DNA from 4 places in the Acidithrix sp. C25 genome. Region 4 is predicted to be linked to each of the others. Evidence: riboswitches for the same ligand, from Rfam matches in the RefSeq annotation. Region 4 holds a riboswitch; each other region holds the start of a gene.
What was found. Region 4 has a riboswitch for cobalamin ahead of ACIDITHRIX25_RS94545 (bifunctional adenosylcobinamide kinase/adenosylcobinamide-phosphate guanylyltransferase). Riboswitches for the same ligand answer to the same signal wherever they lie in the genome.
Positions count from the first base shown of each region.

Region 1: another riboswitch for cobalamin. It lies ahead of ACIDITHRIX25_RS000000103240 (purine-cytosine permease family protein); the one in region 4 lies ahead of ACIDITHRIX25_RS94545 (bifunctional adenosylcobinamide kinase/adenosylcobinamide-phosphate guanylyltransferase).
Region 2: another riboswitch for cobalamin. It lies ahead of ACIDITHRIX25_RS77085 (bifunctional adenosylcobinamide kinase/adenosylcobinamide-phosphate guanylyltransferase); the one in region 4 lies ahead of ACIDITHRIX25_RS94545 (bifunctional adenosylcobinamide kinase/adenosylcobinamide-phosphate guanylyltransferase).
Region 3: another riboswitch for cobalamin. It lies ahead of ACIDITHRIX25_RS85730 (purine-cytosine permease family protein); the one in region 4 lies ahead of ACIDITHRIX25_RS94545 (bifunctional adenosylcobinamide kinase/adenosylcobinamide-phosphate guanylyltransferase).

Region 1 is NZ_CAJHCI020000004.1:90,621-96,512, forward strand. It holds gene ACIDITHRIX25_RS000000103230 (hypothetical protein) at 1-304, shown strand, start outside; gene ACIDITHRIX25_RS000000103235 (hypothetical protein) at 338-1,210, shown strand; cobalamin riboswitch at 1,842-2,035, shown strand; gene ACIDITHRIX25_RS000000103240 (purine-cytosine permease family protein) at 2,074-3,540, shown strand; gene ACIDITHRIX25_RS000000103245 (G1 family glutamic endopeptidase) at 4,094-5,892, opposite strand, start outside.
Region 2 is NZ_CAJHCI020000010.1:301,974-307,865, forward strand. It holds gene ACIDITHRIX25_RS77065 (cobyric acid synthase) at 1-969, opposite strand, end outside; gene ACIDITHRIX25_RS77070 (aminotransferase class I/II-fold pyridoxal phosphate-dependent enzyme) at 962-1,957, opposite strand; gene ACIDITHRIX25_RS77075 (CobD/CbiB family cobalamin biosynthesis protein) at 1,954-3,000, opposite strand; gene ACIDITHRIX25_RS77080 (adenosylcobinamide-GDP ribazoletransferase) at 3,122-3,844, opposite strand; gene ACIDITHRIX25_RS77085 (bifunctional adenosylcobinamide kinase/adenosylcobinamide-phosphate guanylyltransferase) at 3,867-4,382, opposite strand; cobalamin riboswitch at 4,417-4,591, opposite strand; gene ACIDITHRIX25_RS77090 (cob(I)yrinic acid a,c-diamide adenosyltransferase) at 4,670-5,119, shown strand; gene ACIDITHRIX25_RS77095 (cobyrinic acid a,c-diamide synthase CobB) at 5,163-5,892, shown strand, end outside.
Region 3 is NZ_CAJHCI020000008.1:89,527-95,418, forward strand. It holds gene ACIDITHRIX25_RS85715 (hypothetical protein) at 46-369, shown strand; gene ACIDITHRIX25_RS85720 (hypothetical protein) at 403-1,398, shown strand; gene ACIDITHRIX25_RS85725 (hypothetical protein) at 1,432-2,304, shown strand; cobalamin riboswitch at 2,936-3,129, shown strand; gene ACIDITHRIX25_RS85730 (purine-cytosine permease family protein) at 3,168-4,634, shown strand; gene ACIDITHRIX25_RS85735 (G1 family glutamic endopeptidase) at 5,188-5,892, opposite strand, start outside.
Region 4 is NZ_CAJHCI020000002.1:302,583-308,474, forward strand. It holds gene ACIDITHRIX25_RS94525 (cobyric acid synthase) at 1-360, opposite strand, end outside; gene ACIDITHRIX25_RS94530 (aminotransferase class I/II-fold pyridoxal phosphate-dependent enzyme) at 353-1,348, opposite strand; gene ACIDITHRIX25_RS94535 (CobD/CbiB family cobalamin biosynthesis protein) at 1,345-2,391, opposite strand; gene ACIDITHRIX25_RS94540 (adenosylcobinamide-GDP ribazoletransferase) at 2,513-3,235, opposite strand; gene ACIDITHRIX25_RS94545 (bifunctional adenosylcobinamide kinase/adenosylcobinamide-phosphate guanylyltransferase) at 3,258-3,773, opposite strand; cobalamin riboswitch at 3,808-3,982, opposite strand; gene ACIDITHRIX25_RS94550 (cob(I)yrinic acid a,c-diamide adenosyltransferase) at 4,061-4,510, shown strand; gene ACIDITHRIX25_RS94555 (cobyrinic acid a,c-diamide synthase CobB) at 4,554-5,892, shown strand, end outside.

The DNA.
Region 1 (5,892 bases), on a different contig from region 4:
AGCCGTTCAGCTAGGAGCACGCCTTGAAGTCGTCCCACTCATAATACAAGAGCCACCGCTGACCATTACAGAAACCGCCCTGCGGCTGCTCGAGGGTTTTCTTGGCAACGCAGTTCATGACGGCGGAGCTACCGTCTGTGAACTAGCGGTAGAATCCGACCAAATGAGCCTCAACATGCACCTCTTGGGCCATGGATTGGGATTCGATCCAAGACACACCAAGTGGTCTCCACACACACACAATAAGACTAGTCAACGATGCCCGTTCGGTGAACTTGCAGATAAGCGTGCAAAGCGACCCTGATCTGGGAAGCCGATGGGAATTGAGATGGCAAGCATGAATCAACAATCGAGAGTTAAACACACTCAAGAGTTAAGGGACGATTGTGTCGGTAAACGTGCACTCGTGATCGACAACGACGCAACAGCCGCTCTCGGACTGAGCGTTGCGCTTGAACGTCTAGGAGTAAGCGTCGTCGCTGAGATCTCTCGGATTGAAGAGTCCGTTGACTATCCCGCCGAAATCGTCTGCTGCGACCTTGTTTTAAGTCGAGAAGGACGCGCGCTTCAAGGAGCCGCCGGCGTTGCTGAACTGGTTTCACAAGGTAGAAATATCCTAGCTCTTTCCAGTGTAGCTCGCGCCAACGAGGTGGGCGATGTTATCGGCGTTGGCGCACTAGGTTTTATAGACCGAGACAATTTAGACTGGGGGGACTTTGGCATTGCAGTTGGTGATATCAGCAGTGGCCAACGCCATCTTTCACGCTCGCTAGCGGCACGACACCTCTCCGACATCAATGATCGGCCCCTTCCCGGCAACTTTGAGCTCTCCCAAAGCTCGAAGCACTTACTTGAGGAACTCTTCGCCAAAGGCGACGAGGTTCTCAGGGCCATTCCCACCCAAGAGCTTGATGCCATAACAAGTCAAATTTGGTCAACGTGGTCGCGCCGTACGATCCGTTATCGGCTGAACCTTAGCAAGCGTTACCTTGAGCTTCTCCGTCGATTTCACGATGGTGCAAGCCCTGAAGCAATAGCCAAAGCTATGAATGTCTCGATCGGTACCGTCCATGCGGACCAAGATCGCATCAAAGCAGCCCTTCTTGCCACCTACGGAAAAGACTTAAGGCGAGAGGCTGCTTGTCGGCTCGTCTGGCAACTTGTCGACGGGCAACTGAGGTGGGGGGATAGAAGCGGTGAGTTAAAATGACATTGCAACTATCTGGATAATCCACTACTCCCTCCCCCAAACTAGATCAGCACTAAAAGAAGAAAAACTCTAGGGCAAAGATGTAAAACATTGCTCTGCCAATATCTAGCGACCAAACAAGAAGGTCACCTACCTAATCTTTAACCGTGGGGACCCGCCAGCACTACCGTAGAAATAGGCGACAGTACCGCTGACATAAGACTGCTCAAGGGGAATCTATTGGACTACTAGGTCTGTTACTTTTGACTAACTACCATGCAAACTTGCGAAGCCTCTGTGGGTTTCATCGCAATCAGGTTGCCTAAAGTAATAACTTCCCTCAGTTCAGCTATCTACCCGTTGCATTGAGGTCTAGATAAAAGAGTTAGACAGGCGCTGGCATGTCACCAATCCCGGCCTCAATAAATCCGTGGTACTAATCACGCCTTGGTGGAACCGTGAAACCCCCGATATCGCTTATATCAAAACCCACATAAGGCCCTTCGCTCAGACCAAGACAAAATAGTCAATTGGATACATTAGATCTTCAGGGTCAACGCCAAAAAGTCGTACTATCCAAAGCTTCAAGTCCCCAATAGATCAAATTACTGCCTTTAAAGATTTGCGCAAGCGCCTAGTGAATGGTATCGTCTCTACTACGTTGTCACGAGGTGCCCAAATCGGTCTTTGACCGAGGGAGAATCGGGAACTAGGTGAAACTCCTAGGCGGGCCCGCCACTGTAAACGGAGAGTCTATGTTCAATATGCCACTGAGAATTCCTCGGGAAGGCGAACAGTGACGTTTGATCCGCAAGCCAGGAGACCGGCCTCGATGATTTCGTAAACTACCCCTGGAAGCGGTAGTCAACCTTAAGGGTATAACTGTGTCACTTCTTTCGAGAGTAAAGACGTCACTAGAAAGTCAGCAGTTGTCAAAGACAACTCCAAACCAAAGATGGAAGCCCGAGACCTACGGTCTTGGAGCTATCTACGACCATGACCGAATCTCAAAACCTCGAGATCTGATCTGGATTTGGATGGCTGCGAACATCGGACTCGTTGCCGTCGTATACGGGGCAATAATGGCCGCAATGGCACTCGATCCCCTCCAAGCGATCATCCTCGCGATAATCGCGTCAATTGGATCATTCATTCCAGTTGGTCTACTGAGCATCTCGGGAAAACGTTACGGCGAACCCATGCTCGGCCTGTCCGTAAGAGTCTTCGGCAACAAATTCAACAAAGGACCCGCCTTCGCTAGTTGGCTCAGCCTATTGGGTTGGGAGACAATTACAGCAGTCATTGCGACCGAAGCCATCGAATCATTCCTTGGTAGCCACTCTTCTAGCCACAAAAATGAATTATCCATTCTGATCCTCACCGCCATAACAATTATCTCCTTATTAGCCAGTCGCCTAGGCCATAGAGCGATAGTCACTATTCAAAAGATCATTGCATGGATCTTCGGGTCAGCTACAGTCTTACTAATATTGGAAGTCGGTAACAAAACCGCCCTGGGCGTCTCTAATCAAGCGCATCCCGCGCCACTCACCTCAGTTTTGGCATCAGCCTCAATAATTGCAGCAAGTGGAGGGATTTCTTGGCTAAATGCAAGCGCTGACTATTCCCGATATCTTCGACGAACTGAACCTTCGTTTAAAGTAACGATTTACACAGCGCTGGGAGCTGGGATCCCATTTTCGATATTAATAATCTTTGGCTATCTGCTCGCCAAGTCGATTCCTTCGTTGGCTGGAAGTGAAAATCCAATACACGCTCTTGGCGTCTTACTTCCAACTTGGATGGTTGGCCCATATATCACACTGGCTATTGCTGGATTGATAGCCCAAATGATCCTTGGCCTTTATTCTTCGGGCCTAAGCCTACTGGCTCTTGGCATTCGGACCAAGCGCACCAAGACCGTGTTCGTTGATGCTGCTATAGTCGTCGCATTGGGAGCTTGGATTGTAACAAAACCAGGACCGATCCTTACAACCTTGGTGAGTCTGGTGGAACTCTTAGCTGTGCCAATTAGCTCATGGGCCGTCGTCTTTGCAATCGGAATCATTGCCGAAAATGGCTCCATGATCCAAAAAAGTGGTTTCATCAGTCGTTGGAATTCGTTCGTATCTTGGATTACAGGGACATTCGCAGGATTAGCATTGACCAACTCTTCGGTCTTTAGTGGCCCATTTGGCAATGGCACCATTGGAAAAGATAACTTAGGATTCGTAGTTGGCGCTATGGTAGCACTCGGGTTATATGTGACCGTAAGCACTTTGGATCGACACTTCAAAAAAGATAAAGAGCCCTTATCGGTTGTCGCCTTGACAAACGAAGCCCGACTCTGAACACCGAGCCGAGATAAAAAAGTCGAGTTAGAAAAAATCGAGTTAGAAAAAGTCAAGGCAATTGAGGTAAATGTGATCGGAATCCACATCAGACCTTCTCAGTCAAACATTTGGCCAAGGTTCTCTTGTCCCAAATAACCTCTATCAACTCTGGCTTCTTCTTCGGACAGGGACGTTTGGCAAGAAAAGTCAAATTCCAATTATCGTTTAACTCTCTGATTTGAAATGCAACTCTTCAATCTCAGCTTCCAAAAGTTCGAACCAATTGATAGCAAAAGCTAACTCGCAACCACCAGCATTAGTCATCCAGGTGGACCAAGATCCAAGGAGTAAATCAAAGGCACTACGTCATAGGCACTACGTCATAGGTGCTACGTCATAGGTGCTACGTTTTGCACAAGGAGCAAATACTTCCCAAAACTTGTGCCTCTCGGTCTATGTACGTATTATCAAATCTCAACATAGCACCTTCTTCAAGAACACCTTGGGATGCGGTTTCTTGCCCAGACGATAGCATATCCCGGCAAGAAACCGCCCAAGGGCATAAGAGCAGCTAGAAGTAACTAACGGTGAACGAGCCAGAGGAGGAGATCGGCCCCGGCGAAGCAACCAACGAACCACCTTGATACATATCAAAAGGAATCAAGGAATTCAAAGTTGCCGAAGTCGATCTACTCGCATTCACAAACTTAACATCGCTAAAGGGTGTCAAAGTAGCAACTGAACCATTGATCTGAGGCGCCTCTACGATCCACTCGGCCGAACTAGCAGGCCCGCTATAAGAAGATACGGTGGAAAAACTCTCTCCATTTGTAGTATCCGTAACGTTGATCTGCCATTGCCCACCAGACACCTGAGAAATGGAAACCGCAACAGAATCACCTGGTGAAACGTTGATCGATGAGATCGGGGTAGCGGACGCTGGTAGCACTTCCCACCAAGCATAGAGCTGAACCTGATTGCTACCTACTACCGGTTGCTCGGCAATTCCAGCCTGAATCAAATTTTGATTAGACGAAGGATAGCCATCAACGCCAACCCAAACAGATGAAGCACAATTTTGACTAACCTGTCCTGGAGTCCCTAGGTTACAATTGGCCGGCAATGCAGATGGAATGGCGGGAACATTAAATGTTGCGCTTACCCCTGTGAATCCACTTCCACTTGCAATATAACCCGCCCAATTAGTCGACCTGTTGCCAACAACCATCGGCAATGAAGATGACGCAGAGACACCACTGGCGTCTACAACACTAAGAGATATTGTGAATACCCCATAAGCAAGTGGTATTCCACTAATAACCCCAGTAGAAGAAAGTGCTAACCCAGGCGGCAGACCCGAACCACCCCACGTATAGCCACCAACTCCTCCACTTGCACCAAGTTGAAAGGAATAGTTCAAACCAACCACCGCTCCAGAAATCGAAGTCGTGGTTACCGCTAATGTGGAATTGCCAAGAGGTGTGGTTGGAGTACCTCCTACCGAAGTCGACGGCGCACTACTCGATGGAACAATCATTCCAACTATTGGCTTATTGAGTGGTATTGATCCAGCGGATCCATAGAAACCTGCATCTCCATAGGTGAAGATTCCACCGTCGCTTGCGACCAACCAATAGCCTTTTCCATCTGGAGTAGATGCCATTCCAACTATTGGCTTATTTAGTGGTAGGGCTCCGGCTGAACCGTAAAAGCCAGCATCTCCATAGGTGAAGATTCCACCGTCGCTTGCGACCAACCAATAGCCTTTTCCATCTGGAGTAGATGCCATTCCAACTATTGGCTTATTTAGTGGTAGGGCTCCGGCTGAACCGTAAAAGCCAGCATCTCCATAGGTGAAGATTCCACCGTCGCTTGCGACCAACCAATAGCCTTTTCCATCTGGAGTAGATGCCATTCCAACTATTGGCTTATTGAGTGGTAGGGCTCCAGCTGAACCATAAAAGCCTGCGTCTCCATAGGTGAAGATTCCACCGTCGCTTGCGACCAACCAATAGCCTTTTCCATCTGGAGTAGATGCCATTCCAACTATTGGCTTATTGAGTGGTAGGGCTCCAGCTGAACCATAAAAGCCTGCGTCTCCATAGGTGAAGATTCCACCGTCGCTTGCGACCAACCAATAGCCTTTTCCATCTGGAGTAGATGCCATTCCAACTATTGGCTTATTGAGTGGTAGGGCTCCAGCTGAACCATAAAAGCCTGCGTCTCCATAGGTGAAGATTCCACCGTCGCTTGCGACCAATGAGTAGCCACCAGCGACTGACACAGGGGATGAACTTAGCTTACTAGAGACCAGTCTCTGTCCCATAGGAGGATAGACAATCCCCATGGCACCGACGAACAGCGCCACGA
Region 2 (5,892 bases), on a different contig from region 4:
GCTCTTGCTCCCAGGTATGATCAATAGATCTATCCCTCTCAGGGCTCGGGGATCACTCACCAACCGTAAGTCAACAAGAGGCGACTTCGCCAGTGGCTCAAAATCATTAAAGTTAGAGAGGTAAGCCAGGTTCAAGATACCAACGACAAGGCGTGAATCTACCCTTTTGCCATTCTCATCACCGCAGGGAACTCCCCCTTGAAAATTACCGTTAATCGAACGACTCCGTGGCGAAAAAAGCTCCAAGAGACCCAATGAATCCTCGGCGTCCACGCCCATATCTGGAAGATAGGGAATTACCCCTATTGTAGGAGTAGATGTGAGGCGCAACAGTTCTGTTAGTCCCGGCTCTAAAAGGCTAGGATCCCCACGAAACTTATTGATAACAAACGCACGAATTCTGCTGCTCAGCTCAGGGGCGAGGATGGTCTTGGTACCAAAGAGGCTAGCAAAGACACCTCCTCTATCGATATCACCGACCAGAATCGAAGAAATTCCGACTCGATCTGCAAATCCTAGATTCACAAGGTCATTAGAGGCTAAATTGATCTCCGCTGGAGAACCCGCTCCTTCACATATAACTACGTCATAACTCCGTGTCAAAGCTTTGAAGGCGCCATCTACAATCCCCGTCAACTCCATTTTCCTACTCTGAAAGGCGCTCGCAGATAAGGTTTCAGACTCCCTGCCCATGACTATAACTGAAGAGGCCATTGCAGAAGTTGGTTTGAGCAAAACCGGATTCATCTCAGCTGTCGCTTCAATTCTAGCTGCGGCAGCTTGAGACGCCTGGGCACGCCCAATCTCTTTACCATCGAGCGTCACATAGGAGTTCAACGCCATATTCTGGCCCTTAAATGGCGCGACTGAAACTCCATCATTGGCCAAGGCTCTAATGATGGCCGTGACCACGAATGACTTACCGGCATTGGAGCCAGTTCCAGTAACTAACAGTCCTTTATTAGACATTCCAAGCACCATACCTTTGACAGATCTCTTCGAGTGAGCCTTCTAGGCGATCCAATCCATGCTCGTCACAAACGGCTATTCGAACTCCGTCGATATAGCCAAATGATCCACCACTGCGCAATAAAATCCCCTTTTCTAGGAGCCTATGTAATAGCCTCGGTGCGTCTTTGATGAAAAGGTAATTTGCATCAGAGCGACAAGGAACCAACCCAGCCCTTGTCAAGATCTCGACAAGGCGGCGTCGCCCTCTAGCGGTTTCAAAAGCAACTTGGCTCAGATCGATTCGCTCTAAGATCAAAGGCACCATCGCCAAGGCGAGGCCAGAAACCGACCACTGCGTCTTAGCTCTACGAATTGAATTTGCAGTCTCATGGTTAGGAGCGATCAAAAAACCAAGCCTCAAACCCGGTAGTCCAGACAATTTGGTCAGCGAACCCAATGAAAATGCACCCGTCTCAAAGTCGCGTCGCGTCCAAGTGCCAGTTGCGATAGGGTAAAAAGCTTCGTCGTAGACGATCACATCATCAACATCACCTATCAATTGGCCACTTGGATTATTTGGATTAGAGACTATCATTTGCCCGCCACTACTATCGGCAAGGTATCGGCTATAAAGTCCAAAGTCAAAACGAGAGACCTTTGCACTCTTGATGTACCCACAGACTAATGAGATCGCCTCGGCGCCGCCATTGGTCAAAACCAAGAGGTTTGGATCGACGTTGAGTGCCTTCGCTAGAAGATTAGTGCTTGAAGATTCATTGGGATATCGGCTAAGGGAGTCTAAAGATGCGATCAAATCCTCGCGAAAATCCGGGGCAGCAAAATTAATGGATGCAGAAAGATCCAAAAGTGACCCGGCCTCCATCAAAAGAGCCTCTTCGATCATCCCACCATTGCCTCCATGGGGGGAGTTGGCGAGACCTAGTGCCATCTCAGCGACCTTATCATGATCGCATTTCGATATAGGCGTGCCAACGGGTATCTTCAACACGGAGATCCATCGGCTGCCAAAGGGCCAGAGTCATAGGAGTTGTTAGAGTTCGTAGTCACCTTTATCCCAGGTGAAAGAGCAATTGCCACACCGATTGCGACCATCCAAAGTGAAGCTCGATCTACAACCTCAATCGCACGCCTTACATCCGCCGGTGTTGCGCCCCTTGATCCGCCCAATTTGGGTCGATCAGATAAGACCCCGTCATATGTGATTGGACCGCCCAAGGCTACATCGAGCATATTTGCTAGGGTCGCCTCCATTAAGCCAGCATTGGGAGAAGGGTGAGCTCTAGATTGAGAGTGACTCAGACGAACTATCTTGATCACTTGTGCAAGGGTTGCTCCTCCCCCTCCCAAAATCAGGGCCAGTGATCCAAGTCGTGCCGGGAGATACCCCAAGGCGTCGTCAGTCTTAGCCGAGACAAATCCAAAGTTAACATAACGCTTATTCAAATGCCCCACCATGGCATCTGCTGTATTTGCCACCCTGTGTAAGAGTGAAAAGCGGTTACCGCCGACGCCCTCCCAAAAGATCGTCGCCGCCACAGCATCGTTGAAATTTTCAGCTAACGTTTCAACCAGAGCACTAGCGATAGCTTCGAAAGTTAGTTCGGCGGTATCCCTCCCAACGACCATCGAGAGAGCCCGTCGCGCAGGAGCGATATCACCGGCCTCCAAATGAGTCAGAACCTCCTCCACGTGCTGAACTAGAGAACGGCGCCCAAGTGCTAAGTATGTTGCAAAGGTCTCCCTCTTCCATCCCCTTGGAACCAACCCGAACAAGGCTATCGGAGCGGCTAGAGCAGCCAAATAACGAAGGCCCCCCGCCTTGGTGTCGCTCCAAAAGATCTCTTGCGCAAAATTGGCGTATCTACCATAGTGCACCAAAGGATGAATTGGGGATGGCAATTCACCAATTGTGGAATCTAAAAGGTAACCACCCACTATTCCCATTGCCCTTGAAACACTAGAGTTTGCTCCAACCCTAATGCGTAGGCCCTTGGCCATTTTCTTCTTCTGTCTCGCATAAAAAACCATCGTAAATCCCAACTCAAACCCCTAGGCCACGACTAAACGGCGCAACCTGATTCAAACAATCAACAAATCCTCAAAAAATTAAGCGACAAACGAACAGCGAGGAGCCACTAACGACGCCAATCTACCGAATAGCGCTTAGGAAAAATCCAACCTCAAAGGCGACCCCGGCAGCCCCAAGAACATCACCGGTGACTCCACCTAGGCAAGACCGCGCACGCCAAACAACCAAAATAGCCAACAGCGAGCCAAAAACAATGCCAACAAGCGGCCTTGCTCCTTCCAAAAGAGTCATAACGGCGACAATTGCAACGACCTCTACAATCAAAACAGCCATTATCGATTTAGTTTCTGACTCCTTGGTCAGACCAAAGACCCCAATCATCGAATTAGATCGAGCTGGCTTTTGGGAGATGACCAAAAGAGCCATTATTGCCCTAGAGAGGCCATAACCGCCAATGATCAACGCGCCAAAGCCAAAAGATGAACTCAGATATGAAAATCTAAGCAAAAGTACGGTTCCGACCGTGATCGCACCAAAGGCACCGATTTGAGGCTCTGCCATCACCAAGAGGCGTTTTTCTCGTGACAACGGCGCGATCAGACCATCGCCACAATCGGCCACCCCATCCAAATGAAGCCCACCGGTTATAACTACATCTACCCCAACCAAGACGCCACCAAATGGTATGACACCCAAAAATGGGTGGACCAAAAGAGAAACGATCACAATAACCAAACCAAGCAGCATCCCTACTATCGGAAACACAGCAAGTGATCCCCGGGAGAGGCGACCTCGAGTGGGAAAGATCGATAAAAAACTAAGTGATGCAAAAAAACTTCTCATCGTCAACTATCACGACCGATGGTCAGCTCCACCATGGAAGCTCAAGAGACATCAGACGATTAGCGACAACTAAGAATGCTTGATCAGCTATGTTGGAGATCTCACCGGACAAAAGACCAACCTTGTCAACAAAGTCAAATGTTGTAGTTGATTCAGGATGAACGCCCGCACCGACGACCTCCCCAACTACGACGATTGGAACATGTCTATTTCCAAGAGCGCTACAAAGTCTCTCAATCGGAGCGCAAAAGTCCTGGTATCGCACTAACCAGGTACCTATTGAATCAATTAAAAGTGGTTTAGTGGCATTGACGATTAGATCGACGAGTTGATCTCCCGACTCCAATTCAATAGTTGACATCCAATAGGCGCGCCGAGATTGGTGCCTGGCAATACGATCATTGATGTCATTGGATTGGCCCAGTGTTGCGACATAGGTGCAGCGCTGACCGTAGCGCTCCATCCACTTCTGGGCTATATCACTCTTACCTGATCGCGTTCCTCCAAAGAATACAACCAGTTCCTTATCTACTTTCAAGATGTCCTCGCATCTCGCGACCCCATGGGCGCGAACTATTTTTTAGGTCAAATCAGGTATCCTGGCTCCGTTTCATCACCTTCGCACAACCTTCCAGATGAGATTTTCATCCGTGGCATTGCTGTGCGATGCTCCACGTTACAGTTGCGGGACAGCGCGGGCATTTCACCCAACTTCCCTGAAATTCCAATTTCATACTACCGTTTAGAAGTATGGGAATTGCAGATTCAATCGTATTACTAAACACAGGTCACGGAAAAGGAAAGTCTTCGGCGGCTTTTGGAGTCATGTCACGTGGATGGGCGCGTGGATGGCGAGTAGTTGTCGTTCAATTTATCAAGTCAGGCAAATACAAAACCGGTGAAAAAAAACTTGCTGACACACTGGGAATTGAGTGGCACACCCTAGGGGATGGCTTCACGTGGGAATCGACCGATCTTGATGAAACCGCCGCTAAAGGACGCCACGCCTTTGGCGTCGCTAGAGACCTCCTTATCAGCGGCGACTACGACCTGATAATTCTCGACGAGCTTACCTACGCCATAAAGTACGATTGGGTGCGTGAAGATGAGGTTATCTCAGCGATAACAAACCGCGCGAAAAAGACAAATGTTGTCATCACCGGACGCGATGCAACAGATGGGTTGATAGAAATAGCCGACACTGTTACCGAAATGCGCAAGATCAAACACGCATACGACCAGGGAATCAGGGCAAAGAAAGGCATTGAGTTTTGATGGTGACCCGAAATTACTGCGGCCAATTTAATTCTTCATCAAAATGACCCAGGAGACAAAAATCCCAGACAATGACTTTAGATCATTCCTTATCGCTGGTTCGGCATCAGGAGTTGGCAAGACATCTATCTCAATTGGAATAATGGCTTTACTAAAAAAAGCTGGCTATCGAGTCGGAGCTGCAAAAGTTGGACCAGATTTCATAGACCCCTCTTATCATCAAATCGCAACGGGACGCCCAAGCTACAACTTGGATTCGTTTATGACGGGGAGAGATGGCGTATCGACCTCCTTTTATCGCGCATGCGAAGACAACGACGTCGTTGTCGTAGAGGGTGTAATGGGACTCTTCGACGGCTCTGACAAGCTAGGAATCGACGAAAAAACAATCAAAGGAGATCCCCCCAGGTTAGGATCACACCACTCAACCTACGAGATATCTAAAATCTTGAACTTACCGATAGTCTTAGTCCTAGACGGCAGGGGTCAGTCTCAATCCATTGGGGCCCAAGCATCTGGATTTATCGAGCATGCAAGAAAGGCCAGTGGCGACTCCAATATAATTGGGGTGATAGTCAATAAGACCAAGAGTTCCCGCCATCAACAGCTGATGGATGGTGCCTTTAGCAACCTGGGAATCAGATGCTTTGGGCATATTCCCTATGGTTCGCTCCCGAATCTAGAATCGCGCCACCTAGGTCTTATACCAGCCCTCGAGCGCTTAGAAATGGTTGCGACCCAAATCGACCAAATAGCCGATCGCCTCAGCCAAT
Region 3 (5,892 bases), on a different contig from region 4:
TATTTTAAGGTAGTTGATAGCTGTCGCCAAGAAAGGCAAACCGATATGAGTGAGGTTTTCGAACAATTCAATGCCGGGCCATATGATCTTTGGCAGATCTGCGATAGTTCTTTAGATGCGAGCGAGAATATTCTTAGCACTATGAGTGTAATGTCGGAAAATTCCTTACTCGATAGGGGCAATCAAGCCATGATCAGTGATGACTTTCCAACGCCCACGCACCCACCGAGAATAGTTCTTCGACCACTCTCCATAGAGTCGACCACACCTGGAAGCCGAGCCAGCGCCGGCATTCTCTCTCGCCTTGAGCGGGTACTGACTCTCAACCCGAGCCACGAAGGCGAAGCACTCGAAGATCTTGAAATCTAGCTTAGGCGACTTCTAATAGCAGTAAGGATTGCTATGATTGGCTTCCCAATCTTTGGTCTACTTGCTTATTTTGGCCAATACGCCCATCCCTATCTCGTCGCCGGCGGAATCGCAGTAGCAATTCTTGGCGGGTGTTGTGAAATTTCACTTTTGCGAAAGGGAGCACAACTCGGCGGACGCATCATCCTCCCCTTTGACTTAGCTATCATCGCCATCGTGGCTCTACTTAGCATCATTGGCGCAGGACCACTCGGAAGGAGGCATGGCCTCGATGGCTTTACCCCATATGTAATGATGATCGCTGGCCTTGCCGGAATTGGTGCCGGAATGTCCTGGCGTGGAATAACGATCACCGCAATTGCAGGGGCAATTTGGGCCGTAATGCCTTTAGGAAGAGGAGCAATTATCTGGAATGACGAAGGGGGTTTTCTCCTTTGGCTCATATCAGGATCACTCGTCGCCGCCGCGTTACGCCTCTTTGCCACGCGGCTCGACCAAGCTGTAGCGGATCGGATCATAGCAGAACGAGCGGCAGAAAGAGCCGAACAAGAACATTGGATCCACGAGGACCTCATAGGTCTATGTGAAAGACTTGCACACGGAACCAGTGCGCCTGGAGATCGCCGGCTTGCCAGAAGAATCGCTGACCGTGCACGCGTTGGCGTTCTTGGGGATGCCCGATCCCATTCCGGAATAGTCGAAGGCCTCTCCGATCTACGCGACCAAGCCGTTCAGCTAGGAGCACGCCTTGAAGTCGTCCCACTCATAATACAAGAGCCACCGCTGACCATTACAGAAACCGCCCTGCGGCTGCTCGAGGGTTTTCTTGGCAACGCAGTTCATGACGGCGGAGCTACCGTCTGTGAACTAGCGGTAGAATCCGACCAAATGAGCCTCAACATGCACCTCTTGGGCCATGGATTGGGATTCGATCCAAGACACACCAAGTGGTCTCCACACACACACAATAAGACTAGTCAACGATGCCCGTTCGGTGAACTTGCAGATAAGCGTGCAAAGCGACCCTGATCTGGGAAGCCGATGGGAATTGAGATGGCAAGCATGAATCAACAATCGAGAGTTAAACACACTCAAGAGTTAAGGGACGATTGTGTCGGTAAACGTGCACTCGTGATCGACAACGACGCAACAGCCGCTCTCGGACTGAGCGTTGCGCTTGAACGTCTAGGAGTAAGCGTCGTCGCTGAGATCTCTCGGATTGAAGAGTCCGTTGACTATCCCGCCGAAATCGTCTGCTGCGACCTTGTTTTAAGTCGAGAAGGACGCGCGCTTCAAGGAGCCGCCGGCGTTGCTGAACTGGTTTCACAAGGTAGAAATATCCTAGCTCTTTCCAGTGTAGCTCGCGCCAACGAGGTGGGCGATGTTATCGGCGTTGGCGCACTAGGTTTTATAGACCGAGACAATTTAGACTGGGGGGACTTTGGCATTGCAGTTGGTGATATCAGCAGTGGCCAACGCCATCTTTCACGCTCGCTAGCGGCACGACACCTCTCCGACATCAATGATCGGCCCCTTCCCGGCAACTTTGAGCTCTCCCAAAGCTCGAAGCACTTACTTGAGGAACTCTTCGCCAAAGGCGACGAGGTTCTCAGGGCCATTCCCACCCAAGAGCTTGATGCCATAACAAGTCAAATTTGGTCAACGTGGTCGCGCCGTACGATCCGTTATCGGCTGAACCTTAGCAAGCGTTACCTTGAGCTTCTCCGTCGATTTCACGATGGTGCAAGCCCTGAAGCAATAGCCAAAGCTATGAATGTCTCGATCGGTACCGTCCATGCGGACCAAGATCGCATCAAAGCAGCCCTTCTTGCCACCTACGGAAAAGACTTAAGGCGAGAGGCTGCTTGTCGGCTCGTCTGGCAACTTGTCGACGGGCAACTGAGGTGGGGGGATAGAAGCGGTGAGTTAAAATGACATTGCAACTATCTGGATAATCCACTACTCCCTCCCCCAAACTAGATCAGCACTAAAAGAAGAAAAACTCTAGGGCAAAGATGTAAAACATTGCTCTGCCAATATCTAGCGACCAAACAAGAAGGTCACCTACCTAATCTTTAACCGTGGGGACCCGCCAGCACTACCGTAGAAATAGGCGACAGTACCGCTGACATAAGACTGCTCAAGGGGAATCTATTGGACTACTAGGTCTGTTACTTTTGACTAACTACCATGCAAACTTGCGAAGCCTCTGTGGGTTTCATCGCAATCAGGTTGCCTAAAGTAATAACTTCCCTCAGTTCAGCTATCTACCCGTTGCATTGAGGTCTAGATAAAAGAGTTAGACAGGCGCTGGCATGTCACCAATCCCGGCCTCAATAAATCCGTGGTACTAATCACGCCTTGGTGGAACCGTGAAACCCCCGATATCGCTTATATCAAAACCCACATAAGGCCCTTCGCTCAGACCAAGACAAAATAGTCAATTGGATACATTAGATCTTCAGGGTCAACGCCAAAAAGTCGTACTATCCAAAGCTTCAAGTCCCCAATAGATCAAATTACTGCCTTTAAAGATTTGCGCAAGCGCCTAGTGAATGGTATCGTCTCTACTACGTTGTCACGAGGTGCCCAAATCGGTCTTTGACCGAGGGAGAATCGGGAACTAGGTGAAACTCCTAGGCGGGCCCGCCACTGTAAACGGAGAGTCTATGTTCAATATGCCACTGAGAATTCCTCGGGAAGGCGAACAGTGACGTTTGATCCGCAAGCCAGGAGACCGGCCTCGATGATTTCGTAAACTACCCCTGGAAGCGGTAGTCAACCTTAAGGGTATAACTGTGTCACTTCTTTCGAGAGTAAAGACGTCACTAGAAAGTCAGCAGTTGTCAAAGACAACTCCAAACCAAAGATGGAAGCCCGAGACCTACGGTCTTGGAGCTATCTACGACCATGACCGAATCTCAAAACCTCGAGATCTGATCTGGATTTGGATGGCTGCGAACATCGGACTCGTTGCCGTCGTATACGGGGCAATAATGGCCGCAATGGCACTCGATCCCCTCCAAGCGATCATCCTCGCGATAATCGCGTCAATTGGATCATTCATTCCAGTTGGTCTACTGAGCATCTCGGGAAAACGTTACGGCGAACCCATGCTCGGCCTGTCCGTAAGAGTCTTCGGCAACAAATTCAACAAAGGACCCGCCTTCGCTAGTTGGCTCAGCCTATTGGGTTGGGAGACAATTACAGCAGTCATTGCGACCGAAGCCATCGAATCATTCCTTGGTAGCCACTCTTCTAGCCACAAAAATGAATTATCCATTCTGATCCTCACCGCCATAACAATTATCTCCTTATTAGCCAGTCGCCTAGGCCATAGAGCGATAGTCACTATTCAAAAGATCATTGCATGGATCTTCGGGTCAGCTACAGTCTTACTAATATTGGAAGTCGGTAACAAAACCGCCCTGGGCGTCTCTAATCAAGCGCATCCCGCGCCACTCACCTCAGTTTTGGCATCAGCCTCAATAATTGCAGCAAGTGGAGGGATTTCTTGGCTAAATGCAAGCGCTGACTATTCCCGATATCTTCGACGAACTGAACCTTCGTTTAAAGTAACGATTTACACAGCGCTGGGAGCTGGGATCCCATTTTCGATATTAATAATCTTTGGCTATCTGCTCGCCAAGTCGATTCCTTCGTTGGCTGGAAGTGAAAATCCAATACACGCTCTTGGCGTCTTACTTCCAACTTGGATGGTTGGCCCATATATCACACTGGCTATTGCTGGATTGATAGCCCAAATGATCCTTGGCCTTTATTCTTCGGGCCTAAGCCTACTGGCTCTTGGCATTCGGACCAAGCGCACCAAGACCGTGTTCGTTGATGCTGCTATAGTCGTCGCATTGGGAGCTTGGATTGTAACAAAACCAGGACCGATCCTTACAACCTTGGTGAGTCTGGTGGAACTCTTAGCTGTGCCAATTAGCTCATGGGCCGTCGTCTTTGCAATCGGAATCATTGCCGAAAATGGCTCCATGATCCAAAAAAGTGGTTTCATCAGTCGTTGGAATTCGTTCGTATCTTGGATTACAGGGACATTCGCAGGATTAGCATTGACCAACTCTTCGGTCTTTAGTGGCCCATTTGGCAATGGCACCATTGGAAAAGATAACTTAGGATTCGTAGTTGGCGCTATGGTAGCACTCGGGTTATATGTGACCGTAAGCACTTTGGATCGACACTTCAAAAAAGATAAAGAGCCCTTATCGGTTGTCGCCTTGACAAACGAAGCCCGACTCTGAACACCGAGCCGAGATAAAAAAGTCGAGTTAGAAAAAATCGAGTTAGAAAAAGTCAAGGCAATTGAGGTAAATGTGATCGGAATCCACATCAGACCTTCTCAGTCAAACATTTGGCCAAGGTTCTCTTGTCCCAAATAACCTCTATCAACTCTGGCTTCTTCTTCGGACAGGGACGTTTGGCAAGAAAAGTCAAATTCCAATTATCGTTTAACTCTCTGATTTGAAATGCAACTCTTCAATCTCAGCTTCCAAAAGTTCGAACCAATTGATAGCAAAAGCTAACTCGCAACCACCAGCATTAGTCATCCAGGTGGACCAAGATCCAAGGAGTAAATCAAAGGCACTACGTCATAGGCACTACGTCATAGGTGCTACGTCATAGGTGCTACGTTTTGCACAAGGAGCAAATACTTCCCAAAACTTGTGCCTCTCGGTCTATGTACGTATTATCAAATCTCAACATAGCACCTTCTTCAAGAACACCTTGGGATGCGGTTTCTTGCCCAGACGATAGCATATCCCGGCAAGAAACCGCCCAAGGGCATAAGAGCAGCTAGAAGTAACTAACGGTGAACGAGCCAGAGGAGGAGATCGGCCCCGGCGAAGCAACCAACGAACCACCTTGATACATATCAAAAGGAATCAAGGAATTCAAAGTTGCCGAAGTCGATCTACTCGCATTCACAAACTTAACATCGCTAAAGGGTGTCAAAGTAGCAACTGAACCATTGATCTGAGGCGCCTCTACGATCCACTCGGCCGAACTAGCAGGCCCGCTATAAGAAGATACGGTGGAAAAACTCTCTCCATTTGTAGTATCCGTAACGTTGATCTGCCATTGCCCACCAGACACCTGAGAAATGGAAACCGCAACAGAATCACCTGGTGAAACGTTGATCGATGAGATCGGGGTAGCGGACGCTGGTAGCACTTCCCACCAAGCATAGAGCTGAACCTGATTGCTACCTACTACCGGTTGCTCGGCAATTCCAGCCTGAATCAAATTTTGATTAGACGAAGGATAGCCATCAACGCCAACCCAAACAGATGAAGCACAATTTTGACTAACCTGTCCTGGAGTCCCTAGGTTACAATTGGCCGGCAATGCAGATGGAATGGCGGGAACATTAAATGTTGCGCTTACCCCTGTGAATCCACTTCCACTTGCAATATAACCCGCCCAATTAGTCGACCTGTTGCCAACAACCATCGGCAATGAAGATGACGCAGAGACACCACTGGCGTCTACAACACTAAG
Region 4 (5,892 bases):
GAAGGCGCCATCTACAATCCCCGTCAACTCCATTTTCCTACTCTGAAAGGCGCTCGCAGATAAGGTTTCAGACTCCCTGCCCATGACTATAACTGAAGAGGCCATTGCAGAAGTTGGTTTGAGCAAAACCGGATTCATCTCAGCTGTCGCTTCAATTCTAGCTGCGGCAGCTTGAGACGCCTGGGCACGCCCAATCTCTTTACCATCGAGCGTCACATAGGAGTTCAACGCCATATTCTGGCCCTTAAATGGCGCGACTGAAACTCCATCATTGGCCAAGGCTCTAATGATGGCCGTGACCACGAATGACTTACCGGCATTGGAGCCAGTTCCAGTAACTAACAGTCCTTTATTAGACATTCCAAGCACCATACCTTTGACAGATCTCTTCGAGTGAGCCTTCTAGGCGATCCAATCCATGCTCGTCACAAACGGCTATTCGAACTCCGTCGATATAGCCAAATGATCCACCACTGCGCAATAAAATCCCCTTTTCTAGGAGCCTATGTAATAGCCTCGGTGCGTCTTTGATGAAAAGGTAATTTGCATCAGAGCGACAAGGAACCAACCCAGCCCTTGTCAAGATCTCGACAAGGCGGCGTCGCCCTCTAGCGGTTTCAAAAGCAACTTGGCTCAGATCGATTCGCTCTAAGATCAAAGGCACCATCGCCAAGGCGAGGCCAGAAACCGACCACTGCGTCTTAGCTCTACGAATTGAATTTGCAGTCTCATGGTTAGGAGCGATCAAAAAACCAAGCCTCAAACCCGGTAGTCCAGACAATTTGGTCAGCGAACCCAATGAAAATGCACCCGTCTCAAAGTCGCGTCGCGTCCAAGTGCCAGTTGCGATAGGGTAAAAAGCTTCGTCGTAGACGATCACATCATCAACATCACCTATCAATTGGCCACTTGGATTATTTGGATTAGAGACTATCATTTGCCCGCCACTACTATCGGCAAGGTATCGGCTATAAAGTCCAAAGTCAAAACGAGAGACCTTTGCACTCTTGATGTACCCACAGACTAATGAGATCGCCTCGGCGCCGCCATTGGTCAAAACCAAGAGGTTTGGATCGACGTTGAGTGCCTTCGCTAGAAGATTAGTGCTTGAAGATTCATTGGGATATCGGCTAAGGGAGTCTAAAGATGCGATCAAATCCTCGCGAAAATCCGGGGCAGCAAAATTAATGGATGCAGAAAGATCCAAAAGTGACCCGGCCTCCATCAAAAGAGCCTCTTCGATCATCCCACCATTGCCTCCATGGGGGGAGTTGGCGAGACCTAGTGCCATCTCAGCGACCTTATCATGATCGCATTTCGATATAGGCGTGCCAACGGGTATCTTCAACACGGAGATCCATCGGCTGCCAAAGGGCCAGAGTCATAGGAGTTGTTAGAGTTCGTAGTCACCTTTATCCCAGGTGAAAGAGCAATTGCCACACCGATTGCGACCATCCAAAGTGAAGCTCGATCTACAACCTCAATCGCACGCCTTACATCCGCCGGTGTTGCGCCCCTTGATCCGCCCAATTTGGGTCGATCAGATAAGACCCCGTCATATGTGATTGGACCGCCCAAGGCTACATCGAGCATATTTGCTAGGGTCGCCTCCATTAAGCCAGCATTGGGAGAAGGGTGAGCTCTAGATTGAGAGTGACTCAGACGAACTATCTTGATCACTTGTGCAAGGGTTGCTCCTCCCCCTCCCAAAATCAGGGCCAGTGATCCAAGTCGTGCCGGGAGATACCCCAAGGCGTCGTCAGTCTTAGCCGAGACAAATCCAAAGTTAACATAACGCTTATTCAAATGCCCCACCATGGCATCTGCTGTATTTGCCACCCTGTGTAAGAGTGAAAAGCGGTTACCGCCGACGCCCTCCCAAAAGATCGTCGCCGCCACAGCATCGTTGAAATTTTCAGCTAACGTTTCAACCAGAGCACTAGCGATAGCTTCGAAAGTTAGTTCGGCGGTATCCCTCCCAACGACCATCGAGAGAGCCCGTCGCGCAGGAGCGATATCACCGGCCTCCAAATGAGTCAGAACCTCCTCCACGTGCTGAACTAGAGAACGGCGCCCAAGTGCTAAGTATGTTGCAAAGGTCTCCCTCTTCCATCCCCTTGGAACCAACCCGAACAAGGCTATCGGAGCGGCTAGAGCAGCCAAATAACGAAGGCCCCCCGCCTTGGTGTCGCTCCAAAAGATCTCTTGCGCAAAATTGGCGTATCTACCATAGTGCACCAAAGGATGAATTGGGGATGGCAATTCACCAATTGTGGAATCTAAAAGGTAACCACCCACTATTCCCATTGCCCTTGAAACACTAGAGTTTGCTCCAACCCTAATGCGTAGGCCCTTGGCCATTTTCTTCTTCTGTCTCGCATAAAAAACCATCGTAAATCCCAACTCAAACCCCTAGGCCACGACTAAACGGCGCAACCTGATTCAAACAATCAACAAATCCTCAAAAAATTAAGCGACAAACGAACAGCGAGGAGCCACTAACGACGCCAATCTACCGAATAGCGCTTAGGAAAAATCCAACCTCAAAGGCGACCCCGGCAGCCCCAAGAACATCACCGGTGACTCCACCTAGGCAAGACCGCGCACGCCAAACAACCAAAATAGCCAACAGCGAGCCAAAAACAATGCCAACAAGCGGCCTTGCTCCTTCCAAAAGAGTCATAACGGCGACAATTGCAACGACCTCTACAATCAAAACAGCCATTATCGATTTAGTTTCTGACTCCTTGGTCAGACCAAAGACCCCAATCATCGAATTAGATCGAGCTGGCTTTTGGGAGATGACCAAAAGAGCCATTATTGCCCTAGAGAGGCCATAACCGCCAATGATCAACGCGCCAAAGCCAAAAGATGAACTCAGATATGAAAATCTAAGCAAAAGTACGGTTCCGACCGTGATCGCACCAAAGGCACCGATTTGAGGCTCTGCCATCACCAAGAGGCGTTTTTCTCGTGACAACGGCGCGATCAGACCATCGCCACAATCGGCCACCCCATCCAAATGAAGCCCACCGGTTATAACTACATCTACCCCAACCAAGACGCCACCAAATGGTATGACACCCAAAAATGGGTGGACCAAAAGAGAAACGATCACAATAACCAAACCAAGCAGCATCCCTACTATCGGAAACACAGCAAGTGATCCCCGGGAGAGGCGACCTCGAGTGGGAAAGATCGATAAAAAACTAAGTGATGCAAAAAAACTTCTCATCGTCAACTATCACGACCGATGGTCAGCTCCACCATGGAAGCTCAAGAGACATCAGACGATTAGCGACAACTAAGAATGCTTGATCAGCTATGTTGGAGATCTCACCGGACAAAAGACCAACCTTGTCAACAAAGTCAAATGTTGTAGTTGATTCAGGATGAACGCCCGCACCGACGACCTCCCCAACTACGACGATTGGAACATGTCTATTTCCAAGAGCGCTACAAAGTCTCTCAATCGGAGCGCAAAAGTCCTGGTATCGCACTAACCAGGTACCTATTGAATCAATTAAAAGTGGTTTAGTGGCATTGACGATTAGATCGACGAGTTGATCTCCCGACTCCAATTCAATAGTTGACATCCAATAGGCGCGCCGAGATTGGTGCCTGGCAATACGATCATTGATGTCATTGGATTGGCCCAGTGTTGCGACATAGGTGCAGCGCTGACCGTAGCGCTCCATCCACTTCTGGGCTATATCACTCTTACCTGATCGCGTTCCTCCAAAGAATACAACCAGTTCCTTATCTACTTTCAAGATGTCCTCGCATCTCGCGACCCCATGGGCGCGAACTATTTTTTAGGTCAAATCAGGTATCCTGGCTCCGTTTCATCACCTTCGCACAACCTTCCAGATGAGATTTTCATCCGTGGCATTGCTGTGCGATGCTCCACGTTACAGTTGCGGGACAGCGCGGGCATTTCACCCAACTTCCCTGAAATTCCAATTTCATACTACCGTTTAGAAGTATGGGAATTGCAGATTCAATCGTATTACTAAACACAGGTCACGGAAAAGGAAAGTCTTCGGCGGCTTTTGGAGTCATGTCACGTGGATGGGCGCGTGGATGGCGAGTAGTTGTCGTTCAATTTATCAAGTCAGGCAAATACAAAACCGGTGAAAAAAAACTTGCTGACACACTGGGAATTGAGTGGCACACCCTAGGGGATGGCTTCACGTGGGAATCGACCGATCTTGATGAAACCGCCGCTAAAGGACGCCACGCCTTTGGCGTCGCTAGAGACCTCCTTATCAGCGGCGACTACGACCTGATAATTCTCGACGAGCTTACCTACGCCATAAAGTACGATTGGGTGCGTGAAGATGAGGTTATCTCAGCGATAACAAACCGCGCGAAAAAGACAAATGTTGTCATCACCGGACGCGATGCAACAGATGGGTTGATAGAAATAGCCGACACTGTTACCGAAATGCGCAAGATCAAACACGCATACGACCAGGGAATCAGGGCAAAGAAAGGCATTGAGTTTTGATGGTGACCCGAAATTACTGCGGCCAATTTAATTCTTCATCAAAATGACCCAGGAGACAAAAATCCCAGACAATGACTTTAGATCATTCCTTATCGCTGGTTCGGCATCAGGAGTTGGCAAGACATCTATCTCAATTGGAATAATGGCTTTACTAAAAAAAGCTGGCTATCGAGTCGGAGCTGCAAAAGTTGGACCAGATTTCATAGACCCCTCTTATCATCAAATCGCAACGGGACGCCCAAGCTACAACTTGGATTCGTTTATGACGGGGAGAGATGGCGTATCGACCTCCTTTTATCGCGCATGCGAAGACAACGACGTCGTTGTCGTAGAGGGTGTAATGGGACTCTTCGACGGCTCTGACAAGCTAGGAATCGACGAAAAAACAATCAAAGGAGATCCCCCCAGGTTAGGATCACACCACTCAACCTACGAGATATCTAAAATCTTGAACTTACCGATAGTCTTAGTCCTAGACGGCAGGGGTCAGTCTCAATCCATTGGGGCCCAAGCATCTGGATTTATCGAGCATGCAAGAAAGGCCAGTGGCGACTCCAATATAATTGGGGTGATAGTCAATAAGACCAAGAGTTCCCGCCATCAACAGCTGATGGATGGTGCCTTTAGCAACCTGGGAATCAGATGCTTTGGGCATATTCCCTATGGTTCGCTCCCGAATCTAGAATCGCGCCACCTAGGTCTTATACCAGCCCTCGAGCGCTTAGAAATGGTTGCGACCCAAATCGACCAAATAGCCGATCGCCTCAGCCAATCCATCAACATCGAAGAGATCTTAGAGAAATCAACGTCAGTGGCTCGACCGAGCCAACTTCGGCTCAAGGATAAAGCACTTGGTGCTCATTTAGCGGCGCCAAGGAATTTGGCCCCAAGGTCAAAACCCTTACCGATTGCCATGACCATAGGAGCGGCATTTTCCTTTATGTACCAAGAAAATATCGACCTGATCAATGAAGCTGGCGGCCAAATCGTTCCATTTGATCCCTCAAGAGAGGCCTTCCCTAAAGATGCAGTTGGACTCATAGCCTCTGGAGGATTTCCTCAACTTTACCCAAGAGAGATCACAAACAGCGCTGGCCTATCTTTGGAACTTCAAAGACGACATCTCGATGGAATGCCGATATGGGCTGAATGCGGTGGTTTGATGTGGCTCACCCAAGCAATCGACGAGATCCCGTCAATCGGACTCCTAGATTGCAAATGCGCGATGACAAAAAAACTAACCCTAGGCTACAAAAAAGCGACGGCCACCGTCGAGAACCTACTCTTTGAGGCTGGATCAACGATCTACGGCCATGAATTTCACTACTCTAGGATCGATGTCGAGACTCAATCGCTCATTTCAGACGACTCGCCGATCTCCT